4 regions of the Thioalkalivibrio sp. ALE12 genome follow, and region 1 is predicted to be linked to each of the others. Evidence: predicted binding sites of a transcription regulator. Region 1 holds the regulator's gene; each other region holds the start of a gene.
The links. Region 1 encodes FliA, which starts transcription of late flagellar genes. Its sites were predicted from a motif close to GCTAAAGTTNNNNNNNNNNCNGCCGATA; they were not measured.
Positions count from the first base shown of each region.

Region 2: a site for FliA is predicted at 2,082-2,109, ahead of F614_RS0110230 (methyl-accepting chemotaxis protein). Genes of this name have one in related genera too.
Region 3: a site for FliA is predicted at 1,452-1,479, ahead of F614_RS0103580 (YjfB family protein). Genes of this name have one in related genera too.
Region 4: a site for FliA is predicted at 2,087-2,114, ahead of F614_RS0101205 (flagellin). Genes of this name have one in related genera too.

Region 1 is NZ_KB905905.1:120,869-125,332, forward strand. Features, by position in the region: partial or broken gene flhF (flagellar biosynthesis protein FlhF) at 1-19, shown strand, start outside; gene F614_RS0100580 (MinD/ParA family protein) at 188-1,012, shown strand; gene F614_RS0100585 (RNA polymerase sigma factor FliA) at 1,009-1,776, shown strand; gene cheY (chemotaxis response regulator CheY) at 1,818-2,198, shown strand; gene F614_RS0100595 (protein phosphatase CheZ) at 2,294-3,070, shown strand; gene F614_RS0100600 (chemotaxis protein CheA) at 3,116-4,464, shown strand, end outside.
Region 2 is NZ_KB905910.1:100,649-105,112, reverse strand. Features, by position in the region: gene F614_RS0110235 (ATP-binding cassette domain-containing protein) at 127-2,046, shown strand; gene F614_RS0110230 (methyl-accepting chemotaxis protein) at 2,205-4,220, shown strand; gene F614_RS0110225 (GNAT family N-acetyltransferase) at 4,234-4,464, opposite strand, start outside.
Region 3 is NZ_KB905906.1:52,497-56,960, reverse strand. Features, by position in the region: gene F614_RS0103590 (CDP-alcohol phosphatidyltransferase family protein) at 1-357, shown strand, start outside; gene F614_RS0103585 (YceI family protein) at 350-988, shown strand; gene F614_RS0103580 (YjfB family protein) at 1,546-1,758, shown strand; gene F614_RS0103575 (class I SAM-dependent methyltransferase) at 1,951-2,580, opposite strand; gene folE (GTP cyclohydrolase I FolE) at 2,829-3,482, opposite strand; gene F614_RS0103565 (DUF3429 domain-containing protein) at 3,511-4,296, opposite strand; gene F614_RS0103560 (NAD(P)/FAD-dependent oxidoreductase) at 4,442-4,464, shown strand, end outside.
Region 4 is NZ_KB905905.1:254,270-258,733, forward strand. Features, by position in the region: gene F614_RS15035 (flagellar protein FlaG) at 120-587, opposite strand; gene F614_RS0101205 (flagellin) at 620-2,008, opposite strand; gene F614_RS0101210 (hypothetical protein) at 2,656-2,955, shown strand; gene F614_RS0101215 (YIP1 family protein) at 3,226-3,852, opposite strand; gene F614_RS0101220 (hypothetical protein) at 3,968-4,177, shown strand; gene cobS (adenosylcobinamide-GDP ribazoletransferase) at 4,181-4,464, opposite strand, start outside.

The DNA.
Region 1 (4,464 bases):
CTGACCCGACTGGCCCTGGAGGATGCCGCCGATGAACCCGGGGCAGCGGCCAATGCCCGCGAGACCTGGGCGGCCGAGCGCCTGGCGGAGATGGAACCGCCGCGACGCGCGCGCGCCCAGGCACGTCCGGCACGGGCGGCGGAGCCCGCCACGCTGGAACTGATTCAACCGGTCGGGAAGGGGCGCTATGCCACGCACTAACAAGCCGTTGAAGGTCATCGCGGTTGCCTCGGGCAAGGGCGGGGTGGGCAAGACCAACGTATCGGTGAACCTGTCGGTGGGCCTGGCCCGGCTCGGGCGCGAGGTCATGCTGTTCGACGCCGATCTGGGCCTGGCCAACGTGGACCTGCTGCTGGGGATGCGTCCCGAGCGCACGCTGCACGACCTGGTGACCGGTGATGTGGACAGCCTGGAGGATGTGCTCGTCCAGGGGCCGGACGGGGTAAAGGTGGTGCCTTCGGCTTCGGGGATCGCGGCGATGGCCAACCTGACGCCGGCCGAGCATGCCGGTCTGATCCATGCCTTCAGCGCCTATCGCAAACCCCTGGATGTGCTGATCGTGGACACCGCGGCCGGCCTGCAGGAATCCGTGACGTCGTTCTGCCGCGCGGTCCAGGAGACCCTGGTGGTGGTCTGCGACGAGCCCGCCTCGATTACCGACGCTTATGCCCTGATCAAGGTCCTGCACCGCGATCATGGCCTGCGTCGCTTCCGCATGGTGACGAACATGGTCGACGGCCGCGAAGGCGCCGAGCGACTGATGCAGAAACTCAATACCGTCTGCGGCAACTACCTGCCGGAGGTGGTGCTCGACCTGGCCGGCTATATTCCGATGGATGATCACCTGCGCAAGGCGGTGCAGAAACGCGCGCCAGTGGTACAGCAGTACCCCGGGAGCCCGGCGGGGAAGGCCTTTGCCGAACTGGCACGGACCGTAGACCGCTGGCCGGTGGGCGGCGGTGACCACGGTGGCGTCGGGTTTTTCGTGGAACGGATGCTGCAGAGCGCATGATGACGACGCGTAATCGACTTTCCGGCTATCAGGCGGCCTCCGCGGCCAGCGGCGGGCACGAGGAGCTGATTGCCGATCACGTCGAGCTGGTCCACCGCATCGCCCATCACCTGATGGCGCGGCTCCCCGCCTCGGTGCAGGTGGATGACCTGATTCAGGCGGGCATGATCGGGCTGCTCGAGGCGGCGCGCCAGTTCGAGGGCGGCCAGGGCGCGACCTTTGCCACCTACGCCGGGATCCGCATCCGTGGCGCGATGATCGACGAGCTGCGCCGCAGTGACTGGACACCGCGTTCGGTGCACCGCAACAGTCGGCGTATTGCCGCGGCGATCCAGACCGTCGAGGCGCGCGAGGGGCGGGCGGCGCGTGGCAGCGAGGTCGCCGCCGAGCTGGACGTGCCGATCGACCAGTACTACGAGATGCTGCAGGATCACGCCGGAGCCCACCTGTTCGCCCTGGACGACCTCGGCGGGGGTGACGACGGGGCCGATCGCGTGATCGAAGGGCAGGAGGTGTCGCCGGCCCGCACCCTCGAGGCCGGTGAGTTCCGTCAGGAACTGGCCGAAGCCCTCGGCGATCTCCCCGAACGCGAGCGGCTGGTGCTGTCGCTCTACTACATCGAAGAGCTCAACCTGCGCGAGATCGGCGCCGTGCTGGGCGTGACCGAGTCGCGCGTCAGCCAGATCCGAAGTCAGGCCACCATTCGACTGCGCGCCCGCCTGGGTTCGTGGCTCGAAGACGGTACGGCTTTGCAGTTATTCTAAAACCCACCCTACGAATCCCGGAGTGACGTGTGGACAAGGGAATGAAGATTCTCATCGTGGACGACTTTTCCACGATGCGGCGCATTATCAAGAACCTGTTGCGTGATCTTGGCTTCAACAATACCCAGGAAGCCGACGACGGCAGCACCGCGCTGCCTATGCTGCAGAACGGGGATTTCGACTTTCTGATCACCGACTGGAACATGCCCAACATGCCGGGGATCGACTTGCTGAAGGCCGTGCGCGCCGACCCGAACCTCAAGTCCATGCCGGTGCTGATGGTGACGGCGGAGGCCAAGCGCGACCAGATCGTCGAGGCGGCCGAGGCGGGCGTGAACGGCTACGTGGTCAAGCCGTTCACCGCCGAGACGCTGAAGGAAAAGATCGACAAGATCTTCGAACGCATTGAAGCACAGGGATAATCATGGGCCTGTGACCGATATGCCCGACGCCCGTGGCACCGACCGCCGCGGGCGTCGTCCGAAACCTTCCGCGCCGTACCCGCAAGAGGCTTCTCATGACTGAACAGGAACACCCACCACGCGACGATCAGCTGGAGCTTGCGCGGCAGTTGGTCAAGACGCTGGAGGCGGGCGACGACACGGGCGCCCGGGCGCTGGTGCAGGATCTGGCGCGCCCCTATGACCGCGAACTCTTCGACGAGCTGGGCAAGCTGACCCGTGATCTTCACGAGGCCCTGCAAAGCTTCCGCGGCGATTCGCGTCTGGTCGAACTGACCCAGGCGGAGATCCCGGACGCAAAGGAACGCCTGAATTACGTGGTCACGATGACCGAACAGGCGGCCCACGACACCATGAATGCCATCGAGTCGAGCCTGCCGATCGCGGAGTCGTTCAGTCAGCAGGCGGCCAACCTGACGGCGAAGTGGACGCGCTTTCGCAACCGCCAGCTCTCGGTGGAGGAGTTCCGGGACTTTGCCCGCGAGCTCGACACGTTCTTCGCGCAGGCGGGGGAAGACACCGAGGAGCTGCGCCGGCTGCTCTCCGAGGTGCTGATGGCACAGAGCTATCAGGATATTACCGGCCAGGTGATTCGCCGCGTGATCCAGCTGGTGACCGACCTGGAAGAGAACCTGGTGTCCCTGATCCGGCTCTCCAGTGGGCGCATGGAGCAGGTCGAGGCGGCCGAGGCGTCGCTTGAACAACGCGAGGAGGATCGCGAGGCGGACCGCAAGGGTCACGGTCCCAGCGTGCCCAAGACTCAAGATTCCGCCGCGGATGTCGTTCAAGGACAGGACGAGGTGGACGATCTGCTATCGAGCCTGGGCTTCTAGGCAGTTCCCCTCATGCGAATGGCGCCACGCGACCGGAGAGACTGAATGGCCATCGACCCCAATGACGAAATCCTTCAGGACTTCCTGATCGAGGCCGGGGAACTGCTGGAGGGGCTCAACGAGCAACTCATCGACCTGGAACAGAATCCGGATGACCGGGATCTGCTGAATGCGGTCTTTCGTAGCTTCCATACCATCAAGGGCGGGGCCGGCTTCCTGAGCCTGGATCCCCTGGTGACCGTGTGCCATCACGCGGAGGACGTCTTCAACCTGCTGCGTAACGGTGAGCGGCGGGCGGACAGTCACCTGATGGACACCATGCTGCGGGTGCTGGATACCCTGAACGTGATGTTCGGGGACCTGCGCTCCGGCGTGGATCCCACGCCCGCCGAGGCCGACCTGGTGGAAAACCTCCGGCGCATGGCGAACAACGAGGACGTGGCGGCGGAGCCCGCCGCGCCGCCGCCCCCGGAACCCGAGCCGGAGCCAGAGCCCGAACCGCAAGCGGATACGGATGCGGAACCGGCGGCGGATGGCGAAGCGATGGTCGGTGCCGGTGACGAGATCACCGACGACGAATTCGAGGCCCTGCTCGACAGCCTGCACGGCGATCAGCCGCCGAAGCCCGTGGAGACGGGCTCCACCGCGGGCGATGCGGCCGGAGAAGAACCGGCTGCGGAGGATGCGAGTGGCTCCGGCGACCTGATCACCGACGACGAATTCGAGAACCTGCTGGACGAGTTGCAGGCCAAGGGCGCCGGGCCGGCCGCTACCGGGGCGGTCCCCAGCCCCGCAGACGACGAACCTGCGGAAGCCCCGTCGGCGAAGCCCGAACCCGCCGAACCGGAGAAGGCCGCCGCGCCCGCCGATACCGCTGCAGGAGGCCAGGGCGGTGGCGGCGCGCGTGCCGGCGGCGGGGGTGCCGAGGGGGGCGGTCGGGCGGCCCCGCAGGGCGAGACTTCCGTGCGCGTCGACACCGAGCGCCTGGACGAGATCATGAACCTGGTGGGCGAGCTGGTACTGGTGCGCAACCGGCTGAGCATGCTGCGCTCGCAGCATGTCGATGACGAGCTGGGCAAGGCGATCAGCTCCCTGGCCCTGGTGACCTCGGATCTGCAGACCTCGGTGATGAAGACCCGCATGCAGCCGGTGAAGAAGGTCTTCAACCGCTTCCCGCGCGTGATCCGCGATCTCTCCCGCAATCTGGGCAAGGAGATCGAGCTGGAGATCTTCGGCGAGGACACCGACCTCGACAAGAACCTGGTCGAGGCCCTGTCGGATCCGCTGGTGCACCTGGTCCGGAATGCCGTGGACCACGGCATCGAGACCCCCGAGGTACGCGAGGCGGCGGGCAAGCCGCGCAAGGGGACCGTAGTGCTGGGGGCCGCTCAGGA
Region 2 (4,464 bases), on a different contig from region 1:
ACCAGATGACGAAAGAGGACCAGCCACCACGAGGCAGGCGGCTGGACGCAGCCAACCGCACGCCGCAGAGCGCCAAGGTGATAGGCTTGGCGCCCGCTACAAAACTCGCTCGCGACCGGAACTCGAATGGCACTGCTCACCCTGCGCAACATCCACCTGGCCTACGGCATGGCCGCCCTGCTCGACGGCATCAACCTGAGCCTGGAACCCGGCGAGCGCGTCGCCATCGCCGGGCGCAACGGAGAGGGCAAATCCACCCTGCTCAAGGTGCTCAACGGCGAGGCGCAGGCGGATTCGGGCGAGATCACCTGCCAGGACGGCCTCACCACCGCCTACCTGACCCAGGAGTTGCCCCCGGGCATTGAAGGGACGGTGTTCGATGTCGTGGCCGAGGGCCTGGGCGAGGCCGGGCGCCTGCTGGAGCGCTTCCACCACCTGAGCCAGGCCGCGGCCGGCGGCGACATGGATGCCCTGGAGAAGATGGGGCCAGTGCAGTCGCAGCTCGACGCCATCGATGGCTGGAGCCTGCAGAACCGGGTGGAGACCACCATCTCCCGTCTGAGCCTGGACCCCGAGGCGGAGTTCGCCGCGCTGTCCGGCGGACTCAAGCGCCGGGTCTGGCTGGCACGCGAGCTGGTGCAGCGCCCGCAGCTGCTGCTGCTCGACGAACCGACCAACCATCTCGACGTGGCCGCGATCCGCTGGCTGGAAGAGTTCCTGCTCGAGAGCGGCCTGACCGTGGTCTTCATCAGCCATGACCGCCAGTTCATGGAGAGTGTAGCCACCCGCATCCTGGAGCTGGACCGCGGGCAGCTGTATGAACATCCGCCGTCGATCGAGGAATTCCGCGAGCGCCAGGCCGAACGCCTGGAGACCGAGGCCACCCAGCGCGCGGAGTTCGACCGCAAGCTGGCGCAGGAGGAGGCCTGGGTGCGCCAGGGCATCAAGGCACGGCGTACCCGCAACGAGGGGCGCGTGCGGGCACTGCAGGCCCTGCGCAAGAAGCGCGCCGAGCGTCGCGAACGCAGCGGCCAGGTCAAGATGAAGCTGAGCCCGGAACAGCGTTCGGGCCGGCTGGTGATCGAGGCGGAACACGCCGATTTCGGCTACGAAAAACCCATCGTCAGGGACGTGAACCTGCTGCTGCAACGCGGCGATGCCCTGGGCATCGTCGGACCCAACGGCGCGGGCAAGACGACCCTGCTGCGCGGCCTGCTCGGACAGATGGAGCCGCTGGCCGGTCACGTGAAGCTGGGCACCCAGCTGGAGATCGCGTACTTCGACCAGGCGCGCGCGCATCTCGACGAGGACACCACGGTGCAGGACGCGGTCGGCGAGGGGCGCGACCGGGTGATGGTCAATGGCGAGAGCCGGCACATTTTGTCCTACCTGGAAGACTTCCTGTTCCCGCCATCACGTTCCCGCCAGCCGGTGTCGGCGCTGTCCGGGGGCGAGCGCAATCGCCTGCTGCTGGCCAAGCTGTTCCTGCGCCCGGCAAATCTGCTGGTGCTCGACGAACCCACCAACGACCTCGATGTGGAGACCCTGGAGCTGCTGGAACAGCTCCTGATCGAGTACACCGGGACGGTGATCGTGGTCAGCCACGACCGCTCGTTTCTGGACAATGTCGCGACCTCGACCCTGGTCCTGCCGGGCGACGGGTCGGTGGAAGAGTTCGTGGGTGGCTGGTCCGACCTGCCCGAACGCGTCACGCAGCGGCTGCTGGAGGGCGAAACCGCGGCCGCCGCCCGCCCCGGCGCCCCGGAGCCGCGGGCCGAGCCCGCTCCCGAACCATCGCCGCAGACATCGGAAAACGCTACGGCGACCCCGCGCAAGCTGTCCTACAAGGATGCGCGCGAACTGGAGGCCCTCCCGGCCCGGATCGAGGCCCTGGAGACCGAGCAACAGGAACTGACCACGGCGATGACCGATCCCGAGGCCCTGCGCGACGGTGAACGCATGCGCGACCTGCAGGCGCGGCTCGAGACCGTGGAGGCCGAGCTGGCCCACTGCTTCGAGCGCTGGGAGCAGCTGGAATCCGGTTGAGCGTCGGCGCGTCTACACTCGGGTTTCCGGCCACCCCTCAACTCTGCCGGGGGTCTGCCGTAACAGGGGTTGAATAGCCACCTTTCGGGTCCGCGCTCTCCGAGACCGCGGCCGGTTCGCGAAGCGCCCGGGACAGGGCGCGCTGAAGGAGTCATCGCATGCTGGACAAACTCTCCATCCGGGGGCTGCTGATTGCCGGGTTCGGCCTGGTCGTCGCCATCCTGATCATCAACTCCCTGCTGGCACTGCGCGCGATGAGCACGGGCAGTCAGGGGGTCGAGCAGCTCACGCAGGCTGACTACCCGGCCGTCGCCCGGGTCAACGATGTCGAGCAGCTGCTGCAGGAGAGCGCGGCGTTTCTCGGCTTCTACCTGATGAGCGAGGAGCAGTCGCATCGCGATGCATGGCAAAACGCGATGCGCGAGCTCGATGCGGCCACGCGGGCCCTGAACGAGAATCCGGTCATCGCGGCCGACGAGGAACTCGCCGCCAGCGCGACCGAGGTACGCCGCCTGGTGGATCAGTTCGCCAGCTTCGAGGACCGCCTGATCGAGGTGGCGGAGAACGCGGCCGAGAACATGCCGGCCCTGGGAATCGCCAACGCCCGGGCCAACCCGGCCAGCCGCGAGATGACCCAGCAGACCAACATGATGATCGACGCCGAGATGGCCCTGCCGCGCTTCCAGCGTTCCTGGGACCGTCTCGACACCCTGCATGAGCTGCGCATGTCGGTGGTCCAGGTCACCTCCAACCTGCGCGGGTTCATCGCCTTCCGCGATGACGCCTTCCGTGAGAACGTGCGCCTGTTCTCGACCCGCACCAACGACATCACCGCGCAGCTGATGGACCAGTTCGACGATCTCGACTTCGAACAGCAGATCGCGCTGGAAGACTTCCAGATGGCCCTGGATACCCAGAACACCGCGCTGGACGACCTGATCGAGATCCACGGCAGCGAACAGGCCCTGCAGGATGCCTACCTGATTCGGACCGAGATCGGCCCGCTGCTGGTCGAGGCCCGCGATCATCTGCAAGGACTCAGCGAGCGCATCACTGCCCGCGCCGAACGCAGCGCCGCCGCCCTGACCGCCGACATGCGCGCCACCCAGACGACCCAGGGCATCCTGGCCCTGATCGGCGTGATCCTCGGGCTGGCCGGCGCGGTGTTCATCATCCTGGTCGTGCGGCGCGCGCTGGCCCACTCCACCGCGGCGCTCGAGGAGATCGCCGATGGCGATGGCGATCTGAGCCGCCGTCTGGACGAGAACGGCCTGATCGAAACCGCCCAGCTCGGCCGTGCGTTCAACCGCTTCACCGACAAGATCGCCCAGGCCATCGGCCACGCACGCGGCAGCACCGAGACACTCAACCGCGCCACCGAGAACCTGAACCAGGAGGCCTACGAGGCCCGCGAGGCGGTCTCGCGCCAGCGCGACGAGACCGAGCGTGTCGCCACCGCGATCAACGAGCTGCAAAGCAGCGCCGAGGAGATCGCGCGCAACACCGACGCGACCTCCCAGGCCGGCCAGGAAGCCGGGGATGCGGTGAACAATGGCTCCGAGGTGATGGAGAAGAACATCGAGTCCATGGCCTCGCTGCTCGGCACCGTCGAGCAGGCCGCCGGGACCGTCTCCAAGCTGGGCGAGGACTCCAAGCAGATCGGGACCATCCTCGAGGTGATCCGCGGGGTCGCCGAGCAGACCAACCTGCTGGCCCTGAACGCGGCCATCGAGGCCGCCCGCGCCGGCGAACATGGCCGCGGCTTCGCGGTGGTCGCCGACGAGGTCCGCAAGCTCGCGACCCGCACACAGGAATCCACCGACGAGATCGAGTCCATGATCTCGCGCCTGCAAACCGCCACCACCAGTGCCGTCAAGGCCATGGAACAGGGTCAGGAAGAGGCCGAGTCGACCATGGAGCATACCGCCGAGGTCAACGGCGCCCTGCAGCAGATCCGGCAGTCGGTCACCACCATCGTGGAGATGACCGAGCAGATCGCGGTCGCTTCGCGCCAGCAGAGCACGGTGGTCGAGGATATCAACCGCAATATCGTGCAGATCTCCGACGAGGCGGATCAGTCGGCCAACACCGCCGACCGGGTCAGCGCCGCCTCCGACGAGCTCAAGCAGGTGGAAAAGGAGATCCAGCAGGCCCTGGCGCAGTTCCGGCTCTGACCCGGACTACGGGCTACGGGCTACGGGTCTCCAGCCAGGCCCGGGCGGCGCGGCGCAGCCTGCGGGTGACGCCGCGCCGCCCGGACACCCCGAGCTCACGCGCCCGCTTATCCCAGTCAACGGGCGCGGCTAGGGTCGCCGCCAGCAGGCGGCCTTCCGGATCGGCCGGCGGGGCCGCCTCCAGCTGCCGCAGCAAGGCCGGCAACACCCATTCCAACGGCCGCGCGCGGTACGCAAAGGCCCG
Region 3 (4,464 bases), on a different contig from region 1:
GCGTTCGGCGCCCGCTTCGACATGGAGCTGGACGCCGCCATGATCCTCGCCCTGTCGGTCCTCGTCTGGCAGATGACGGCGGTGGGGCCCTGGGTGATCCTGATCGGCCTGATGCGCTACGCCTTCGTGCTGGCCGCCCGCCCCCTGCCCTGGCTGGCCGCGCCACTGCCGCCCAGCCGGCGCCGCCAGGCCCTCTGCGTGTTGCAGACCGTGGTCCTGCTCCTGGTCCTGATCCCCGGCCTGCCCGCACCCGCCGCCATCACCATCGCCCTGGCCGGCCTGCTGGCCCTGGGCCTGTCCTTTGCCGTGGATATCCACTGGCTGTACCGCCACCGACCGGAGGTGTGTCATGACTGACGCCCGCAACAACCGCCGCCCCGCCCGCCTGCGCCGCCTGCTGCTGGGTGGCCTGCTGGCCACGGCCCTGGCGCTGCCCGCGCAGGCCCTGGCCGATGCCGACCGCTGGGTCATCGACCCCGACCACTTCGCGGTCGGCTTCCTGGTCGATCATGCCGGCTATGCCAAGGTCCTGGGCATGTTCCTGGAAGCCGAGGGCGAGTTCGTCTTCGACCCCGACACGGGCGAGCTGGGCGACGGCCATTTCGTCATCCAGACCGACAGCGTGTTCACCAACCACGCCGAGCGCGACGACCACCTGCGCAACGAGGACTTCCTGAACGTCGAGGAATACCCGGAGATGCGCTTTACCGCCACGCGCTACGAGCCGACCAGCGAGAACACCGGGCGCCTCAGCGGCGGGCTCGAGCTGCTGGGCGAGACCCGCACCATCCACCTCGACGTGACGATCAACAAGGTCGGGCGCTACCCGTTCCCGCTCGGCGGCCTGTTCGGCCGGCCGTACGTGCTCGGTGCGTCGATGCGCGGCAGCTTCAACCGCTCCGACTTCGGCATGACCTACGGCCTGACCCGCGACATCGTCGGCGACGAAGTCGAACTGATCATCGAGTTCGAGGCCCAGCGCCAGTAACGCCCCGCCGACTGAATGTATTCACCACGAAGCACACGAAGGCACGAAGAAGGGCCAGGGCGGATTGCACCACGGAGGGCACAGAGGACACGGAGAAGGACTGACTACAGGGCGACGCGCTGGAGCCGACGTTGCTGACGGGTGATCGCGGGGCACGGGGCAACACTCCCCGTCACCCCGGCCGCAGCGAAGCGAAGAGCCGGGATCTCCGGACCCTGGCACCCATGTCACGGCGCACCCCGAAGGCGCGGGTCGCGATCGCCCCGAAATAGACAGGACGCGGACGAAGCGAGCGAAACGCCCATTGAAGGTCAAGGGCGCTGTTCACCACGAAGGGCACGAAGATACGAAGGAAGGGCCAGGGCAGATCAAACCAGCCAGGGTATGGAGAAGGACGGGGAGCCCGGACGCACGGCGATGGCCCCGTAGAACAGGTACCTTCTGAAAAAAATCCGATTCGGGGGCTCAAGTCTGCGGGGATGCAGCCGTCACCGGGGGCAGGCCCGTTCCCCCTATCGAGTGCAACGGGCCTGCACATTCAGAACCGGGAGTACGAGATGGACGCAAGCGCGATTGCCGCGATGGCCACGCAGAACAGCCAGCAGCAGGTGGCCATGCAGAAGGATGTGGCCGTGCAGAAGAAGGCGATGGAGTCCCAAGAGATGGCGGCTCAGTCGATGCTGCAGGCCATGCCCGACATCGGCGAGATGCAGGCTGCCACTCAGGGCCTGCCGGACAACGTCGGCACCAACATCAACACGACCGCCTGACACGTTACCGACCGTCCACCCAGAAAGGCCCCGGCGCATCCATGCCCGGGGCCTTCTCTTGACTGGGCCATCACCCGCCCTGCTCCGGCAACGATCGACTTTCTCCGTGTCCTCCGTGACCTCTGTGGTTACACGCCCTTGCCCTTCCTTCGTATCTTCGTGCCCTTCGTGGTGAACAAAGGCCCTTGCCCTTCAGCCCCCATCCCCGGCGTTACGCTCGGAGGCATCCGCGGACGCGCGGCAGACCCGCGCCGCGAAGCGCCGCATTACGCCCCGTGCCACACGGTCTTCCGGGTCGATGCAGAAGCCGGCGCGCTCCACCGCGGCCTCGGTATCGCGGTTCGGGTGACAGCCGCCGGTGATGCAGGTCCAGGCCGGCTGCACCCGGTCCTGGGCGCGGGCCAGCAGCGGCCGCGTGTGACGCACATGCTCCAGCATGCGCAGCTCGCCCGCTTCCGCCAGCACCCGGCGCACCTCGCCGAGGGCCCGCGGCGGATCCTGCACGCTGCAGAACACCAGACCGGAGACCACGGTATCGAAGGCGCCGTCGGCAAACGGCAGGGTCTCGGCCCGCGCCACCACCAGCGGCACGGATGGCGCCCGCCGGCGGGCCCGGCGCAAGGCCGCCAGGTCCGGGTCGATGCCGATGACCCGTTCCGGGTCCGCGTACAGCGGCAGGTCGCGCCCGGTCCCGCAGCCGATCTCCAGTACCCGGCCGTGCGCGCCCGCCACCAGGCGCCGGCGCCAGCGCCGCAGGCCCAGCAACTCGGCACCGGCCATCAGGCCGTCGTACAACCAGGGGATCTGTTCCAGACCGCGCATCGAGACTCCCGGGGACAGGAAAATGTGATGCCCAGCACATTCTTTCGGCGACTGTCAGGAACCTGTTTCCACAGTCCCTGTCCACTTATACAAGTTGCGGAAATCATCGGCTCGTGGCAACGGCAGCCGGTTTTCCGCCGTTCGGACCAGAACCCTCCATCACACGGGTGTCCGGACGATCTTTGGCCCGGCCTTCGCGCCGGGCCATTTTTTTGTGTAGTGACACCGCCCGGCGGCCCCGGGAACGGTCAGTTGCCCGTGCGACCGATCAGATTGAGGAACTCGCGCCGGGTGCGGCCGTCCTCGCGGAAGGCGCCCAGCATCACCGAGGTCGCCATCGACGAATGCTGCTTCTCCACCCCGCGCATGGTCATGCACATGTGCTTGGCGTCCACCACCACGCCGACTCCCTTGGCGTTCGTCACCTGCATCAGGGCCTCGGCGATCTGGCGCGTCAGGCTCTCCTGGATCTGCAGGCGCGCCGCGAACATGTCGACAATCCGGGCGATCTTGGACAAACCGATCACCTTGCCATTGGGCAGGTAGGCCACATGCACCTTGCCGATGATCGGCAGCAGGTGATGCTCGCACAGGGAGTACAGTTCGATATCGCGCAGCAGCACCATCTCGTCGTTGTCCGACGAGAACAGGGCCCCGTTGACGATACTGTCCAGGTCCTGGTGATAGCCACGGGTGAGATACTGCATCGCCTTCGCGGCGCGCATCGGGGTATCCAGCAGGCCCTCGCGCTGCGGGTTCTCGCCCAGACCGGCGAGGATGTCGCGGTAGCGCTCGGCGAGCTGTTCCGGGGCCGCCAGTGGCTGGCCCGAGGCATTGGTGGCCGTCGGCTCGTCGGCCGTCCGGGCGTCTGCATCCATCATCGAGTCCTTGTGTTCGCTCATTCTTGCGTTTTCCTCTTTCCGGGCCCGGTCAGGCGACCAGGGTGACCGCGAAGCCCGAAGCCAGCGCCAGCATCGCCCCGGCGGTCAGCACCAGGCGCAGGCCCAGGTAGCCCCGCGGCAATGCGCGGCGATACAGGCTCAGCCGATCCACCCACAGCACCCCGAGAAACAGCACCGTCAGGGTCATCAGCGCCTCCGGCAGCGGCTGCAGCACCGCCAGCCAGGCCAGGATGGATGGCACCACCGCCCACACCGGGGCCGCGAGCGGGCCCACCCGGTGCTGCCGATCCACCAGGAAGATCCCCCAGTGGATCGCCCCCAGGAACGACAGGATCACCGCACCATAGAGCGCCAGGGCCTCCAGCGCGAAAGCCTGCCATTCGGGCTGGGCCATCCACGCGCCCAGCCCGAAGAATGCGAAGGGTAGCAGGCCGCCGAACCCCAGGACGTGCAGGGCGGGCGCGGCTGCGTCCGGGCGCGGCCCGTCGCCGCGCGCCTGCAACGCCCGCTGCCCCAGATACTCGCGCAACTCGGGCAGCCCGCCGATCACGCCCTCGCGCGCGATGAACAGCGGCAGCACGGCCGCGCCGGTGGCCTGCTGCAGCGCGTGGAACTGCTCGCGGTTGTGCGCCGACCCCATGCCCCACTCCAGCCGCTGCCAGCGGCCCGGAGCCGTTGCTTCCAGCAGCGCCTCGGCATCGCGAAAGTCCGACAGGCCGGACGTAATGCCCACAATCTCGTGCGTGGCCAGGGCCTCGCGCACCTCCGGCGGCCATTCGGGGGCGCCGGCCTGCGTTTGCTCGTCTGTCTTCACGGTCCATGTCTCCGTTGGTACGCGGGGTCTCGCGAAGCGCCCCCGGCACAGGAAACCCGGGAACTTTCGTCGGCGACCATTTACAAAGATTGTACAGCTATTGTATAAGTTGTCCATCACCTTTCGGGTCCGGAGAACCACCACCATGCAACGCTCGCGCATCGCCGT
Region 4 (4,464 bases), 130 kb from region 1:
GAGGAAGGGGTGGCCGGGCGGGTTACGTAGAAGAGTCGGTGCTCCACCCAACGAAAAAAGCCGGACCCGCTGCCGGGCCCGGCTTAACTCAACATCACGCTTGCAGGTCTACGAAGCCGTCAGGCCTTGTCCGCCAGCCCCGTCCCGCCGAGCTCCTGCTCGGTCTGGAACTGTTCCACCAGGGCCAGTACGGCCTCCGGCGGAATCTGGCGGATCACCTCTTCGCGTTCTCCGTCCATCACCGTAATCACCGTGCGGCCGCTGCTGTCGTCCACGCTGAACTCCAGCGCCCGCTTGGTGGATTGCAGATAGGAATTGATCGACTCGACCACCTGGTTGACCTCGTCCATGTCCATGGCCTCGATCGCCGGTCCGGTGGAACCACGAGCCGTTGCTTCCGAACTACTGTCCGCACGAACCACGGCCTCCGGCCGCCCTTCGCCACGAACAAGACCCGCGCCGGAACCAGGAGCCTTGGCCCCCTCGCCCCCGCGCGGGTTCACTGCAACCAGCGGTGATGTGATATTGCCAATTCCATCACTCATATCGCTGTCCTCTTCAGAAGGGGAGGATGGCGCCCTCGCCATCCTCCCTCAACCAGAAGCCCGAGTGATCGAGCTTACTGCAGCAGGGCCAGCACGTTCTGCGGAACCGCGTTGGCCTGCGAGAGCACCGAGGTACCCGCCTGCTGCAGCACCTGGGCACGGGTCAGCTCGGCCGTCTCGGAAGCGAAGTCGGCATCCATGATCCGCGAACGGGCGGCGGACAGGTTTTCCGACGAGATCTCCAGGTTCGAGATAGTGCTCTCGAAACGGATCTGGACCGCACCCAACTCGGAACGCAGGTTGGAGACCTGCTGCAGAGCGGCATCAATTGTCCCAATCGTCTGCGTGGCGTCCTCGCGGGTGAGCACGCTCACATCGGCAATCGCATTATCTTCCACGGTGCCGTCCAGACCAAGCAAAGCCGCATCATCACCCCCTACGACAATCCCGTCGGAGACCCCGGCTTCGAGGTTGATGGCGCGAACGAATTCCTGCTCTTCCGCTGCATCAAAACCACCGATATCGGAGTCTGTCCCGTACGCGGTGACTTCAAAGGTGAAGTCATCATCCGATGACAAAATCAGCTCGTCATTATCATTAACCGTAGCCGTAACGCCCGTCACACCCGACTCCGCATTGATTAGCGTCGCCGCGGTATTTACATCGTCGTTCTCGCCGATGGTGATCGTTTCACCATTGATTTCAACGGTAGTATCGCCGCCAGAAGACGCCGTGAAGGCAAGTGGATCCGTCTCGACGGAATCCGCGCGTGAGGCTGTCACACCACTGTCATCTGAAACCGCGTTGATTGCCGCAACGATGTCATCGAACGATTCAACGTCCGCCAGGTTCACCCCGACCTCGTTCAAGGTCAGGTCGTTGTTCAGTTCGTCGAAGGGCGCCGCGTCCTCCAAAGTTGCGATATTAACCGTCTCACCACCCAGAAGAGACTCGCCAAGCTGGCTCGTGCGAGAATCCACTCCATCGACTGAGATCGTCTGACCTTGGTTCGCGCCCACCTGGAACACCAGATCCTCCAGCTCACCGTTGAGGATATTTTCACCGTTGAACTCGGTGGAATTGGCAACGCGGTTGATCTCTTCAACGAGTTGGTTGACTTCGTTGTTCAGCGCTTCGCGATCGGAGGCAGAGTTGGTATCGTTGGCCGCCTGCACCGCAAGCTCGCGGATGCGCTGCATCGCATCGCCAACTGTACCAAGGGCGCCCTCAGCGCTCTGTGCGAAAGAGATGCCGTCATTGGCATTGCGTACGGCCTGATTCAGGCCGCGAATCTGCGAGGTGAAACGCTCGGAAATGGCCAGACCGGCCGCGTCGTCCTTGGCGCTGTTGATACGCAGGCCCGAGGACAGACGTTCCAGGCTCTGGGCCAGCGCGCCCTGAGAGTTGCTCAGGTTGCGCTGGGCGTTCAGGGAAAGAACGTTGGTGTTAATTACTTGGGACATGATCGCTCTCCTGTAGAGTCGTTCGTCACCGCCTCGGGCGGTTCTGGTGAACGGGCCGATCCCCGCTCTCAGATGCCTTAACGACCTTTCCCACAGAACCTTTAGCCCTTCGTTGAAATTTTTTTCGCCGCGGGCGGCAAATCCTTGCCGCCCGCGGCGCATGCGCCCTCCAACGCGCGACAGCCACGCCATCATCGGCACCCCATGCCTCGCCGTTATGCCCAGCAGAGCGCACCCTTCACCGTCATCCCGGCCACAGCGCAGCGGAGAGCCGGGACCTCCAGACGCCGGACCAGACTCCAACCGACGGGCAGCCCGCACTGCAGAGATCCCAGATAACCGCTGCGCGGTTTCCGGGGTGACGGTTCTGTGGAAGAAAGTTACGGAAACGGGGACCACGGGCCGGCCACCCCAGGGTAGCGACCACATCCCGTCATTGCGAGGAGCCGCAGGCGACGTGGCAATCGGCTGCATGTGGCAAGCCGTTTGATTCCCGCACACTTGCTCATTCCGAGCGATTGCTTCGTCGCTGCGCTCCTCGCAATGACAGGGGTGTGGTGGATTCGCGGCGGGTTCGCAGGATGACGGTGGTGGTTGGAGGCGAGACGGTTCGGGTATGTGACCCAGGGCCTTGATATACTTGAGCGATGCGCCTGAGCGACGAACAACAGACGGTTATCCGCGAGGAAGTGGCCCGTGCATTCGGGCCGGATGCAAACGTGAAGCTATTCGGCTCGCGCGTGGACGCTACCGCACGCGGTGGCGACATTGACCTCTACATCGAGGCGGACGGCACCCCGGATGAACTGCTGGACCGGCAACTTCGACTGTACGTCGCACTGCAACGCCGTCTGGGCGAACGCCGCGTGGACAACGTGGTGCATCCTCGAGGCACCGCGCGCCGCCCCATCGATACGCATGCCGACTGCACGGGTGTCGCCCTGTGACCGTCACGGCGCCACCGCAGCGGCTCGCGCGGCTGTTTGATCTGGTGGATCGTGAGGACGAGCACCTGCTCGGCGTTTCAGAGGCTTTGTACACAGGCCCCGGAACTCAACCTTGGCTCCGCACCACCCACGCAACGCGATAGCCCCCACCGCCGGTCCCGCTCCTGTAGGAGCCCAGCCCCCTGGGCGATTTCCTTAATCAATGCCAGATGTCCGACCCGATCGCCCAGAGGGCTGGCCTCCTACAAGTGTTGCCCCGACAACGGGGGCTCAGATCAGCCAGGTGGTGCCGATGCGGTGCTCGGGTGTGGCGCCGGGGATCAGGTCCATCAGGGCCCAGCCGAAGATGAGGGTGATGAAGGCGCCGCAGAAGACGGTGGCCACGAACAGGCCGATGCGGTTGCCGCGGCGCAGCCCGAGGATGCCACGCAGCGACCAGTACAGCAGCCACAGCGAATACAGGATCAGCAGCAGGCTGATGCCGTTGCCCCACGGCCAGGGAAAGGCGGCGGCGACCTTGGCGACCCAGGCCGGGAGCAGGCCGATACTGACCGCCAGCATGGCCCGGTCCGGGTCCCCGCGCCCCTGGAAGAGTTCGGCCAGGTAGTGCGCGGACCACGCCAGGCCCAGCACACCGATACTCATGGCAAGCACGCTGTAGACGCCAAACCCCCACACCCCGGGCATCGCCTCCGGCGGCAGCCCGGTGGGGATGAGCTGATACAGCCACTGACTGACGATCACGCTGAGCAGCAGCACCGGGAACGCCAGACGCAGAAAGATCTGCCACCAGGGCGGTGCCGGCTCGATCGCCTGGGCGTCGCGCACGACCGCCAGCGGGTTCACGAGCGAGCGCAGCGTCATGCGAGCCGGATAAAATCTCACGGGAACAGTCATCGGCAAATTATGTGGCAGTTACGTGACCATTCGATGACAGGCTTTCGCTGGTTTCCGAGATGTACCATCTACTCCTGGGCTGGGAGACGCATCAGTGGCTCGGTTGACGATTCGTTTGCCTGACGAAAAGTACGAACGCCTGAAGGCGCTGGCACGCGAACGTGGCACTAGCGTCAATCGGCTCGTGGACGAGATGGCCACGTTGATGATTGCTGAACACGATGCGGAAACTCGTTTCCGAGTGCGCGCCCAGCGTGGTCAGGGCCGGGAACAGGAAGGTCTGGCACTGCTGGACAAGGCGATGGGAGGGCCCTCGCCGGATTGAGGGCTAATAAAGCCCGAGCGCCAGCACGAGGATGACCAGCACGGAGGTCTCCACCAGCTCCAGCGTGGCGCCGGCGGTGTCGCCGGTGAAGCCGCCCAGCCAGTGTTTCAGGAGGCGGGTGGCACCCCACAGCAGCGCCCCGGCGGCGAGGACGGCCACGATCACGCCCCACAGCCCCGACACCAGCCCCAGCACCAGTACCAGCAGGGCCGCGACACCGACCGTGCCCTTCGCGGCCCCGCGCGGCAGGTGTTGCGCCATCTCCGCGCCCAGGCCCACCGGGTTCA